DNA from 4 places in the Lelliottia amnigena genome. Region 2 is predicted to be linked to each of the others. Evidence: predicted binding sites of a transcription regulator. Region 2 holds the regulator's gene; each other region holds the start of a gene.
The links. Region 2 encodes CRP, which controls carbon source genes, mostly activating them, when cyclic AMP is high. Its sites were predicted from a motif close to ATGTGANNNNNNTCACAT; they were not measured.
Positions count from the first base shown of each region.

Region 1: rbsD (D-ribose pyranase) is a predicted target of CRP. The motif match lies at 1,673-1,690, and genes of this name have one in related genera.
Region 3: I6L74_RS01340 (CidA/LrgA family protein) is a predicted target of CRP. The motif match lies at 1,732-1,749, and genes of this name have one in related genera.
Region 4: udp (uridine phosphorylase) is a predicted target of CRP. The motif match lies at 1,503-1,520, and genes of this name have one in related genera.

Region 1 covers NZ_CP077236.1:1,800,202-1,803,557, forward strand. The annotation lists gene rbsA (ribose ABC transporter ATP-binding protein RbsA) at 1-1,163, opposite strand, end outside; gene rbsD (D-ribose pyranase) at 1,171-1,590, opposite strand; gene kup (low affinity potassium transporter Kup) at 1,775-3,356, opposite strand, start outside.
Region 2 covers NZ_CP077236.1:1,376,587-1,379,942, reverse strand. The annotation lists gene I6L74_RS06610 (YccS/YhfK family putative transporter) at 1-983, opposite strand, end outside; gene crp (cAMP-activated global transcriptional regulator CRP) at 1,041-1,673, opposite strand; gene I6L74_RS06600 (OsmC family protein) at 1,983-2,387, shown strand; gene I6L74_RS06595 (phosphoribulokinase) at 2,434-3,303, opposite strand; gene I6L74_RS06590 (YheU family protein) at 3,334-3,356, opposite strand, start outside.
Region 3 covers NZ_CP077236.1:272,760-276,115, reverse strand. The annotation lists gene cdd (cytidine deaminase) at 1-464, opposite strand, end outside; gene I6L74_RS01345 (CidB/LrgB family autolysis modulator) at 593-1,288, opposite strand; gene I6L74_RS01340 (CidA/LrgA family protein) at 1,285-1,683, opposite strand; gene I6L74_RS01335 (hypothetical protein) at 1,899-2,162, shown strand; gene dusC (tRNA dihydrouridine(16) synthase DusC) at 2,250-3,182, shown strand.
Region 4 covers NZ_CP077236.1:1,598,040-1,601,395, reverse strand. The annotation lists gene I6L74_RS07530 (beta-glucoside-specific PTS transporter subunit IIABC) at 1-408, opposite strand, end outside; gene I6L74_RS07525 (dienelactone hydrolase family protein) at 588-1,394, opposite strand; gene udp (uridine phosphorylase) at 1,644-2,405, shown strand; gene rmuC (DNA recombination protein RmuC) at 2,544-3,356, shown strand, end outside.

The DNA.
Region 1 (3,356 bases), 420 kb from region 2:
GAAGGCGTTTTCACATTGAACAGGCGGATAAAATCACTGACCGCCTGCTGTTCATCTTTATGCTTTAAGCCGCCGCCGTTACGACTGAAATAGCGCAGCGCAGTCAGAGACATGTTCTCTTTGACCGACATACCCAGCACCAGTCCATCGCGTTTACGGTCTTCAGAGATATAAACGATGCCGTTTGCCAGCCCATCCTGCGGAGAACGGGTGACAACTTCATGACCGTTAAGCGTGACGTAACCGCTGGTACGCGGCAGCGCACCGTACAGCACTTTCATCAATTCGGTACGGCCTGCGCCCATCAGACCCGCCACACCCAGGATTTCCCCCTGGCGCAGCGTAAAGGAGACATTGTCGACGCCTGGACCGCACAGGTTATCCACCTTCAGGCGGATTTCACCCGGCGCTTTATCCAGTCGCGGATACTGATCTTCCAGCTTGCGTCCCACCATCATTTCGATTAGTGAATCTTCGGTCAGAGAGGCCACCTCGCGCTCGGCAATAAACTGTCCGTCGCGGAACACGGTGACATCATCGCAAATCTCGAAAATCTCTTTCATGCGGTGAGAGATATAAACAATGCCTCGTCCTTGCGCTTTGAGCTCGCGGATGACGCGGAATAAGGAGTCGGTTTCGGTATCAGTGAGCGCATCGGTCGGTTCGTCCATCACGATGACTTTTGACTCGAAGCTCAGGACTTTAGCGATTTCCACCATCTGCTGGTCGCCGATCGAAAGATCGCCCACCAGACGGTCGCTCTTGAAGCGCAGATTCAGTTTCGCCAGCAGTTTGTCGGCTTCAGCATACATCTGCTTCCAGTCGATTTTGCCAAAGCGGCCCACGAATTCACGGCCAAGGAAGATATTTTCTGCAATGGTGAGCTGCGGGATCAGGTTTAATTCCTGATGGATAATGCCGATCCCAGCTTCCTGAGAGGATTTCGGTCCGGTGAAGGTGGTTTCTTTCCCCAGCCACACCAGCGAACCCGCATCGCGTTGATAGATGCCGGTCAGCACTTTCATCATGGTGGATTTGCCAGCGCCGTTTTCACCGACCAGCGCCATCACGCGACCGGCGTAAACATTCAACGCCGCGCCAGAGAGGGCTTTTACGCCCGGGAACGATTTATCGATCCCTTTGAGTTGTAATAATGCGTCCATGACGGCCTCAGAACGTGACGCCAGCACAGAGAATGATATTCGCATACGGGGAACACTCCCCGCTGCGAATCACCGCCTGACTGTCTGCGGTTTGTTGTTTGAACTGTTCATGCGTTGTGTAACGAATTTCAATGGTGTTTCCCTGGTGTTGTTGCAGTTGCTCTATGTGGCCGAGCAACGTTTCGTGGAGTTGCGGATTATGTTGTTTAATTTCCGTCGCGAGAATGGCTGTCTCAACCTGCATCTCCGCCGTCACCACTTCAAGTACCTGCATAAACGAGGGAACACCCTGCGTTAATGCCATATCAATACGCGTTGTGCTGTGCGGAACCGGTAAGCCTGCATCGCAAACCACCAGCGTATCGGTATGCCCAAGACGGGAAATAACCGATGAGATTTCAGAATTGAGTACCGTGCCTTTCTTCATTTTCTTGCTCCACTAGCGAAACGTTTCGCTGAAATAAGTGTAGCCGTAAGAGTGTTCAGAAAACCATCATGACGTAACAGAATTGTGATCAACGTCGAAACGTTTCGCTAAGTAAAATCTGAAGGGAAAAATACAAAGAAAAATGCCGGGTGAGCGTTACGCTTCCCGGCATTCGTGCGGCGATTTAAATCTCGACCTGCGTTCCTAATTCAATCACGCGGTTAGGCGGAATCTCAAACTGATCCGGCGCACGCAGGGCGTTACGTTGCAGAATAAGATACAGCTTGCCGCGCAGGCGCAGATACCATGGCCGTTTGCCGACAATCAGCGACTCGTGCGACATAAAGAACGAGGTCTCCATCATGCGACAGCTCAACCCTTCGAGACCGCAGCGGTGGAAGACCTCTTCCACATTCGGCGTTTCACGCCAGCCGTAGCTTGCGACTACGCGCCAGAACGTCGGGGATAATTGTTCTATCTGCACGCGACGAACGTTATGCACGTACGGCGCATCTTCGGTACGCAGCGTCAGCAAAATCACGCGTTCGTGCAGCACTTTGTTGTGCTTGAGGTTATGCATCAGCGCAAACGGAATCACTTTCTGCGCACGCGACATATATACCGCAGTCCCTGGCACGCGCACCGGCGGTGATTTCTCCAGCGAGGCGATCATCGCCTCAAGAGAGTTACCGTGCTCATGCATGCGACGTAACAGGCGGAAACGCTCGCTTTTCCACGTTGTCATCACGATGAACATCACCAGACCCAGCGTCAACGGCAGCCAGCCACCCGAGACGATTTTATCCAGGTTTGCCGAGAACAATGGCAAATCAATACACAGCAGCCCCACCAGAATCAGCGCCACAAGGAACTTATTCCAGTGCCAGTTCCGATACGCCACGGTGGTCGACAGAATCGACGTAAGCACCATCGTCCCTGTGACGGCAATACCGTACGCCGCCGCCAGATTGCTGGAGTGTTCAAAGCTGACAATCACAATCACCACGGCAACGTAAAGCAGCCAGTTAATGAAAGGAATGTAGATCTGACCGGATTCCATCTCCGAGGTATGAATAATCCGCATCGGCGACAGATAACCCAGGCGAACCGCCTGACGCGTCAACGAGAACACCCCCGAGATCACCGCCTGAGATGCGATAACGGTCGCCAGCGTGGCGATAATCAACATCGGCACCAGCGCCCATTCGGGTGCCAGCAGGAAGAACGGGTTCTTGATAGCCTCAGGGTTTTTCAGCAGCAGCGCACCCTGACCGAAGTAATTCAGTACCAGAGACGGCAGCACGACGGTAAACCACGCGAGGCGAATCGGCAGCTTCCCGAAGTGACCCATATCCGCGTACAGCGCTTCGACGCCGGTAATAGAAAGCACGACCGCGCCGAGGGCAACAAACGAAACGGTTTTGTATTCCAGGAAGAAATGAACCGCCCATGCCGGGTTAAGAGCCTGCAGCACTTCTGGATTGCCAATAATTCCGCGCAAACCCAGTGCCGCCAGGATCAGGAACCAGGCCAGCATAATCGGTGCAAACAGCTTACCGACAAGCCCGGTGCCATGTTTCTGAATCGCAAACAGCAGGGTCAGGACAACAATGGCGAGCGGAACCACCCACGTCTCCAGCTGCGGCGCGATAATCTCCAGCCCCTCGATCGCCGAAAGCACCGAAATCGCAGGCGTAATCACCACTTCCCCATAGAAGAAGCTGCCACCTATCAACCCGATGATCACCAGGAAAGAGGTCATTCTT
Region 2 (3,356 bases):
AGCACGCGTGCGATACGGCTGAAGTGCCAGGCGCAGAACTGCCCGACCGGGTTGTCGGGATGCTGACGGGCAATTTTCTCCAGCGCGCCCAACTGTTTATCCATGGTAAAGCGTGTGGGATAGCGGTGATAGAGAATATCGTCAGCCAGCACGCGCAGTCGCGCCGCGACCGTCTGGGCATTCCAGCGGATCACCGCTTCGGCGTGACTGCGCTCCACCAGCTTTTGCACTTCCTGTGGATGATGCAGGCTGACGGAAATATGTTCCTGTAAATCCAGCCCTACCTGAAACGTGCGCAGTAGCCGTTTGTATTCATGATTTTTATTGGCCGCCAGCATGTGTAGCTGCTGATAACACTGGCTGATTAAATCGACCACTTTTTGCTGACGCGTCAGCAGCGGCGGCAGCGCCTTTTCCGGATCGGTGTGCTGCGTCAGCAGGGTGTATTTTGCTTCGCAGTAATCAGCGAGCTGAACGTAGAGCAGGCTTAAGGATTCGCGCAACGGCTGCTCGCGCCACATCCAGAACCAGAACCAGTTGAATAATCCGTACCACAGCGTGCCAAACGCGTAGATCAGCAGCGGTTCCCAGACGGGCATATTCCCGGCGAGGCTGAGCGTAAAGATCGATGCAATCAGTGAGGCGGGAAGCAAGCGGGCATGCAGAGAACTGATTTCCGCCGTCACGCCGAGCGTGAGTGCCAGTACGGTCAAAATCAACGGCAGGGGGATATCGCGCGCCAGTAATAGCTGTACCGCGAGACTGCATCCGGCAAACAGCGAGCCGCCAATAATCAGGCGCTTGAAAAAGCGTTTATGCGGGGTATCGAGACCGGCAATATTACAGCAGGCAGGAACGAGAGAAAAAAGCAGACCGTGTTGCAGATGACCCAGAATCAAACCGACGGCCACGGGGAGACATAACACCAGCGTTTGCCGAAGTGCGTAGTTAACTTCCGGGTGATAGATCAGCCTGCGCCACATAGATGCCAGAGACAAAAACGGCGTGACACCTTGCGATGGCACGCCGTTCGACCGGAATTAACGCGTTCCGTAAACCACGATGGTTTTACCGTGAGCGGAGATCAGGTTCTGATCTTCCAGCATTTTCAGGATACGGCCAACGGTTTCACGGGAGCAACCCACGATCTGACCAATTTCCTGACGGGTAATTTTAATTTGCATGCCGTCAGGGTGGGTCATAGCGTCAGGCTGTTTCGCCAGGTTCAACAGCGTTTGCGCGATGCGACCCGTTACATCCAGGAAGGCGAGGTTACCCACTTTCTCGGAGGTGATTTGCAGGCGGCGAGCCATCTGCGAAGACAGGCGCAACAGAATATCCGGGTTAACCTGAATCAACTGACGGAATTTTTTGTAGGAGATCTCAGCCACTTCACAGGCTGATTTTGCACGTACCCAGGCGCTACGTTCCTGGCCTTCTTCAAACAGGCCCAGTTCGCCGATGAAATCGCCCTGGTTCAGATAAGAAAGGATCATCTCTTTTCCTTCTTCATCTTTGATAAGCACTGCCACCGAGCCTTTGACGATGTAATACAACGTTTCCGCTTTTTCACCCTGGTGAATCAGCGTGCTCTTCGATGGGTACTTATGAATATGGCAATGAGACAAGAACCATTCGAGAGTCGGGTCTGTTTGCGGTTTGCCAAGCACCATGCGCTGTTATCCTCTGTTATAAGCTGTCACCAGAGTCATAAATCGCATCCTGACTCTGGGGTTGCAATCGAATTCTTCCCCGTACCTGGGAACTAGGCTGTCATAAATGTTTGCAGCCTGTAATGTTTGATGTCCTCTGCATACATGTGTAACGTCAATGTATTACTGTAGCATCCAGAGTGTTTTAGCATAGCTTTTGCCGCGTGTCTCCTGGTGTCTCGCTTCAGCATGACGCAGGTCGTCTTCCGTTGCGAGAATTGTAACGCGCGGGTAATCTGTCCGGAAAAATGCAACGTCGGAGTGAATAAAATGCAAGCGCGTGTGAAATGGGTTGAAGGTTTAACGTTCCTCGGCGAATCCGCTTCAGGACACCAGATTTTGATGGATGGTAACTCCGGCGATAAAGCGCCAAGCCCGATGGAAGTGGTGCTGATGGCGGCGGGCGGATGCAGCGCCATTGACGTCGTCTCGATTCTGCAAAAAGGGCGTCATGACGTCACCGATTGTGAAGTGAAGCTGACATCTGAGCGTCGCGAAGAAGCGCCGCGTCTGTTTACGCATATCAATCTGCACTTCATTGTGACTGGCAAAGCGTTGAAAGATGCCGCGGTTTCCCGTGCGGTGGATCTTTCTGCGGAGAAGTACTGCTCGGTGGCGTTGATGCTGGAGAAAGCGGTGAAAATCACGCACTCCTACGAGGTGATCGACGCGTAAGCGTTGACGAGAGTCAGACCCTCTCCCACAAGGAGAGGGAAAAGGATCATTCGATCTTTTTGCCTTCCATCAGCCGTTGCACCAGCGGCATCATGATCAGCTCCATCGCCAGTCCCATCTTCCCGCCCGGCACCACCAGCGTATTAATGTGCGAAATAAACGAGCCCTGCAGCATCGCCAGCAGCCACGGATAATCAATATCGTCCAGATTACGGAAGTGGATCACCACAAAGCTTTCGTCCAGAGACGGAATCGTTTTTGCCGCAAAGGGATTCGAGGTATCCACCGTCGGGACGCGCTGGAAGTTAATGTGCGTGCGGGAAAACTGCGGCGTCAGGAAGTTAATGTAATCTTCCATTGAGCGCACCACCGAGTCCATGACCGCTTCACGCGAATGGCCGCGCTCGCTGGTGTCGCGGGTGAGCTTCTGGATCCACTCCAGGTTGACGATAGGCACCACGCCAACCAGCAGATCGACGTGCTGCGCCACGTCATGCTGCGGCGTCACCACACCGCCGTGCAATCCTTCGTAAAACAGCACATCGGTCGGTTCCGGGAGCGGCTGCCACGGCGTAAACGTGCCGGGCACCTGGTTCCACGGCACCGCTTCGTCATAGGTGTGCAGATATTTACGCGATTGCCCTGTGCCGGTATGGCCGTACTCGGCAAAGGTTTGCTCCAGCAAACTGAAGTCGTTGGCGTCTGGTCCGAAGTAGCTGATGTGTTTGCCGAGATCGCGCGCCTTGCGGATCGCCATGTCCATTTCGGGGCGGGTATAGCGATGAAAACTGTCTCCTTCTACCTCGGCGGCGCGCAAGTTGAGCTGCGCGAAAATCTTACGAAACGCGAGGCTGGTGGTCGTGGTTCCCGCACCACTTGACCCCGTAACGGCAATAACCGGATGTCTGGCGGACATAGCAACTCCCTGACTGGAATGATGAAGCGATCAGCCGCGAAACTGATTGCGCG
Region 3 (3,356 bases), 1.1 Mb from region 2:
TGTGGCTCACGACCCGGCAGATTGATGCGCAGTTCCAGACCGCTGTTCAGTTCATTCATAAACTGGCGACAGTGACCGCAAGGGGTGTAGTTGACGGTAATGGCTTTCAGGGCATGTTCCCCGCGCAGCCAGGCGTGACTGATCGCGCTCTGCTCTGCGTGGACAGTTTGTTGCATCGTCGCACCCAGGAACTCCATGTTCCCGCCGAAATACCATGTGCCACTCACGCCGCGCGCGATGGCACCAACGTTGAAGTGGGAAAGGTCGGCTCTTGCGCAGGCAGCGGCCAGCGGGAGCAGTGCGAAAGCCAGCGCGTCTTCGTCGAGTCCCGTAGCCTGTTTAAGCATCGTGACCTGCTCAGCCGTCAGCAGGGCGGGGAAGTGCTCATCCGCCAGAACCGGAGCCAGGGCTGATTGCAAATTCTCGGCGAGCTGGGCGAAAGCAGATTGAAAACGTGGGTGCATGGCAATGCCTCATAAAGGTTAATGGATCGGTAGTTTACGGAGCCATTACCGCTTTATATGTGATCCAGTTCTCATTATGTATGCAACTTATGAAATCAAAATAAAAATTGCGCGACGCATCGCAAATTTTAGCCCACCACCGCCAAAATAATTGGGAATAAGAACGGCGCAATGAGCGACGTCATGATCCCACAGATCACCAGGGCCAACGAGCTAAACGCGCCTTCCTGATAATCCAGTTCCGCGCAACGCGCAGTGCCGAGCGCATGTGACGCGGTTCCCATTGCCAGCCCACGTGCCGCTTTGGTTCGAATGCGCATCACATTCAGCAGCGAGTGACCGAATACGGCACCCAAAATACCAACAAAAATCACGCACATCGCGCTAATCGCGGGAATGCCACCAATGCTGCCACCCACGGCCATCGCAATCGGCGTGGTCACGGATTTCGGTAATATTGAGGCGGCGATTTGCGGCGAAGCGCCCATCAGCAGGGCAACAGAGGTCCCTGTGACCATCGCGACGACGCTGCCAATCAGGCAGATCGTGATGATGGATTTCCAGCGAGCCCGGATCTGGTGAAGCTGCTCGTAGAGTGGAAACGCCAGGGCAACGACCGCAGGCTGCAACAGATCGTTCAAAATTTTGCTGCCCGCAAAGTAGCGCTCGTAAGGTATATGGGCGATCAGCAGGAAGGGAATAATCACCACCATGGCCACCAGCAGCGGGTTGAGCAGCGGCATTTTAAAACGGGCGGCCAGTTTCCGTGCAGCGAAGAAAACCACCAGCGTTAACGGCAGTGACCACCAGATATTGGCCATCATTTTTGGTTTCCTTTTTGCCCTACCACTTTACGTTCGCCATGCACCAGATGCGAACTCCAGCTCACCACAAGGAACACCACCAGCGTGCTGATGGCGCATGAGACAACAATCGGACCAAACTGGGCTTTCAGCACATCGTAATATTGCATCACCCCCACGCCGATCGGCACGAACAGCAGCGCCATATAACGAATCAGCACGAAGCATCCAGGGTTGACCCACTTTGGCGGCAAAATTTGTAGCGCCAGTAGCAAAAACATAATCAGCATGCCGATTATGCTGCCCGGAATGGTGATAGGCAGTAGAGACGCGACGAAAATGCCTGCATAGAGGCAAGCGTAAATAAGGATAAACGCGCGCAAATATTGCCAGACAGCATTGAGAAATTTGATCATGGTGAAAGTCCTTGATGAAACGCATTCATCATACAATTAAACCTGGAAACGTGCTACGGATCACATCATGAAATTTGAGCATACCAGACATTCCTATTTGGAACGTCGGGCATTTCCCCAGAATTAAAGGTAAAGGTGATATAAAACAGTGTAGTACCGGGCCGTTTTTCGGCGGTAATGATATGATAAATCTCCCACACAGGCAGGAGATCCTCATGCCAGAATATTTCATTTTCAAAAAAGGCAGTGCGGTTCACGCACGGCCAGCTGCAGATATTGACGCCGCGTCTGCGCTCAAAGAGCAGGGCTACGAAAAGCAGTTCGAAGAAATCATTGCTTCAGATGAGAAAAGCGCCCTTGCGCGATTTGCTTCCATTAAGAAAGAAGAACAACTGACCGTGCACGCGTTTATGACGGGACCGGCGATCATTTCGCTGGCGCTTGTCATCATGGTGGTCATCGGTTTTGTGTTGACGTGATGTCACCTCGGGACGCGCGTTAAACAGCCCTTTCCACACGCCAGGAGAGCGGCTACCATAGCGCGTCTTTTTTCACAGGTATTGAGAATGCGTGTATTACTGGCGCCGATGGAAGGTGTGCTCGACTCACTGGTGCGCGAGCTGCTGACCGAGGTAAATGATTACGATCTCTGCGTCACCGAGTTTTTGCGTGTGGTGGATATGCTGTTGCCTGCAAAGTCGTTTTATCGACTCTGCCCGGAATTGCATCGTCAGAGTCGGACGACGTCAGGCACGCTGGTTCGCATTCAGCTTCTGGGCCAATACCCCGAGTGGCTAGCGGAAAACGCTGCGCGGGCCGTGGAACTGGGCTCTTATGGCGTTGATCTCAACTGCGGTTGTCCGTCGAAAATGGTTAACGGGAGCGGGGGCGGCGCAACGCTGCTCAAAGATCCTGAGCTGATTTATCGCGGCGCGAAAGCGATGCGTGAAGCCGTGCCGTCTCATCTGCCCGTCACGGTAAAAGTGCGTTTGGGCTGGGACAGTGGCGATCGCCAGTTTGAGATTGCGGATGCTGTTCAGCAGGCCGGCGCGAGCGAACTGGTCGTACACGGGCGTACCAAAGAAGACGGCTACAAAGCGGAGCGCATTAACTGGCAGGCGATTCGCGACATTCGCCAACGGCTGAATATTCCTGTTATCGCCAACGGTGAAATATGGGATTACGCAAGTGCGCAAGCCTGTCTACAGGAAACGGGCTGTGACTCGGTGATGATCGGTCGCGGTGCCCTCAATATTCCAAATCTGAGCCGGGTGATTAAATATAACGAACCGCGCATGGCCTGGCCTGATGTGGTGACGCTGTTGCAAAAATATACTCGACTCGAAAAGCAGGGCGACACCGGGCTATATCACGTTGCTCGTATCAAACAGTGGCTGAGTTATTTACGCAAAGAATACGATGAGGCGCTGGGGTTATTTCAGGAAATCCGCACGCTGCAAACGTCAGCGGATATTGCTCGCGTCATCCAGTCCAAATAAAACGGATCCCCCCGTCTTTCCGGCGATACTAATCTCGATCTAAATCACATTTTTACTCGTGACGCATTGAGGCCATGAATGAAAGTGATAGAGTGACAAAACTGGATTGTTACTGCTACGGCAGGCAAAACCTGATTTTCTGGCATTTGTCAGAGGTCAGGTTTTTTTGTTTCT
Region 4 (3,356 bases), 220 kb from region 2:
GTCGCGGCTGAGCCAGCCCACGACATCCAGCAACAGCAGCAGTGATTTCAGTACACCGCCGCCGGCAATCGCGGGGACCAAAGGCTGGAAAACACTAATCACAAAATCGACGATTTGCGCCCAACGGTTGGGTTTATTGGCGTGTGGCTGGGTATTGCCCTGCGGCGTGCCGACCAGAGACCGCACCGCTTCGTAAACCTGAACCACTTCATGCCCGATAATCACCTGGCACTGCACGTTGACGCGCACGCCCAGCACACCGTCAATTTTCGCCAGCGCGGTTTCATTCACTTTACCGTTGTCGTACAGGCTCAACCGCAAGCGGGTAGAGCAATGCTCGATATGTTCGATATTCTCAGCGCCACCCACATGGGCGATGACGTCCAGTGCTGTCTGCAAATGATTCATGTCTGGCCCCTGTCTCCAGAGCAAAAAAAAAGACCTGAAGCCCATTTCCCCCGGGGAGGAGAAATGGGCTTCAGGTCTTGCCTACGGATCGTAGTTACACGCCTGTGCTTTTTATATCGGTCAAAAGCTGTTTCAAAGTCAATCAACCGTTGTGCTTCGTACGTTAAATTGTGAGCGGCTTAACCCTTTTTCGCGCCATACTGCCGGAACCACGCCAGCATTCGCTGCCAGCCGTCTTTGGCCGATTCTTCGTGATAGCTTGGGCGATAATCGGCGTTAAACGCATGGCCCGCCTCCGGATAAACCACGATTTCTGCTTTGGCATTCGCGGCACGCAGCGCCTGCCGCATCGTCTCGACGCTCTCCAGCGAAATGCCCGTATCTTCGCCACCGTAAAGCCCAAGAACGGGCGCATTGAGATCGACCGCGATATCCACCGGATGCTTAGGTGAATTCAGCGTTTTCTCGCCAACCAGCTTGCCATACCAGGCCACGGCGGCTTTCAGTTGCGGATTGTGTGCGGCATAAAGCCAGGTGATGCGTCCGCCCCAGCAGAAGCCCGTGACCATTAGCCGATGCGCATCGCCGCCGTTACGCGCCGCCCAACTGGCGACATGATCGAGATCGGCCAGCACCTGCGCATCGGGTACTTTGCTAACCAGATTGCTGAACAGCGTGGGGATATCGCTGTATTCATTGGGGTCGCCCTGGCGGAAGTACAGCTCCGGCGCGACGGCCAGATACCCCTCCAGCGCCAGGCGGCGGCAGACGTCCCGAATATGTTCGTGAACGCCAAAAATCTCCTGAACCACAATGACGATCGGCAAAGGCCCGTCCACGCCCTTTGGACGCGCGTGATAAGCGGGCATGTTTTCACCCTGGGAAGGGATCGAGGTTTCGCCTGCCGTGATAGCGTCTTCAGACGTTGAAACGATGGTTGACGCGAGAGGGGCGGCGGCAGGTGCAAAATTCGTTTTTTGAGTCATGGTATTCTCCGTACCCGTTGGTGCAAATAAATATAGACCTCAAGTTAACAATTCACAGTGCCCGAAACGGGCTATCTTTTGTGCAGTAGTAAACGATATAACTTGTTAGTGTGATGAGTGTCACTATTTTATGGTAATTAACTGCAATCATTTTCATTCGTGGTGAGGTCTGTCACGAAAATGTGCCCGGGGCTTCTGTAAAGTACCGTTTTACTTCTTCTGACAACCCGACCCACAGAGGAGTCACCTATGTCTAAGTCTGATGTTTTTCATCTCGGCCTCACTAAAAACGATTTACAAGGGGCTACGCTGGCTATCGTCCCTGGCGATCCTGAGCGTGTGGAAAAGATCGCCGCGCTGATGGATAAGCCGGTTAAGCTGGCTGCGCATCGCGAATTCACCACCTGGCGTGCAGAGCTGGATGGCAAAGCCGTTATCGTGTGTTCGACCGGTATCGGTGGTCCGTCTACCTCTATCGCTGTTGAAGAGCTGGCACAGCTGGGCATTCGTACTTTCCTGCGTATCGGGACAACTGGCGCTATTCAGCCGCATATCAACGTCGGCGACGTGCTGGTGACCACTGCATCTGTGCGTCTTGACGGTGCAAGCCTGCACTTTGCGCCAATGGAATATCCGGCTGTGGCAGATTTTGAATGTACCACTGCGCTGGTTGAAGCTGCGAAATCCGTGGGCGCAACGACTCACATCGGCGTGACTGCCTCTTCTGACACCTTCTACCCAGGCCAGGAGCGTTATGACACCTTCTCCGGTCGCGTGGTGAACCGCTTTAAAGGTTCGATGGAAGAGTGGCAGTCCATGGGCGTAATGAACTATGAAATGGAATCTGCAACGCTGCTAACCATGTGCGCAAGCCAGGGTCTGCGTGCCGGTATGGTGGCGGGCGTCATCGTTAACCGCACCCAGCAAGAAATTCCAAACGCAGAAACCATGAAGAAAACCGAAAGCCACGCGGTGAAAATCGTGGTTGAAGCGGCTCGCCGCCTGATCTAGTTTCCCCTTTCAGATAAAAGGCCGACGCGTTCGGCCTTTTCTTTTTGCGTAGCGCCTCGCAGGAAACCCCTTTCAAACTGGACGTTTATACAGCACAATTCTATTTTGTGCGGGTAATGGTTTGATGCAGGGGGTGTTGTGGATATCTCAGTCCTAATTTATGCAGTCATTGCGCTGGTGGGCGCGGGTGTGGGCTGGCTGATGTCCAGCTACCAGCATGCGCAACATAAAGCCGATCAGCTGGCCGATCGTGAAGAGATGGTGGCTGAGCTCAGTGCTGCAAAACAACAGCTTACGCAGAGCGCACACTGGCGCGAAGAGTGCGAATTGCTCAACAACGAGCTGCGTAATCTGCGTGATATCAATACCTCTTTAGAAGCCGATCTGCGCGAAGTCACGACCCGTCTGGAATCCACCCAGCTGCATGCCGAAGACAAAATCCGTCAGATGATCAACAGCGAGCAGCGCCTGAGCGAGCAGTTTGAAAATCTGGCTAACCGTATCTTTGAGCAGAGCAACCGCCGCGTTGATGAGCAGAATCGTCAGAGCCTGAACGGTTTGCTGACCCCCCTTCGTGAACAACTGGATGGTTTTCGTCGTCAGGTGCAGGACAGCTTTGGCCAGGAGTCACGTGAACGCCACACGCTGGCGCATGAAATTCGTAATCTCCAGCAGCTGAATGCGCAGATGGCGCAAGAGGCGGTCAACCTGACGCGTGCGCTCAAGGGCGACAATAAAACGCAGGGGAACTGGGGCGAAGTAGTGCTCACCCGCGTGCTGGAAGCCTCTGGTCTGCGCGAGGGGTATGAATACGAAACGCAGGTCAGCATTGAAACCGACACCCGATCGCGGATGCAGCCCGATGTCATCGTGCGCCTGCCGCAGGGCAAAGACGTGGTGATTGACGCCAAAATGACGCTGGTAGCCTATGAGCGCTACTTCAATGCCGAA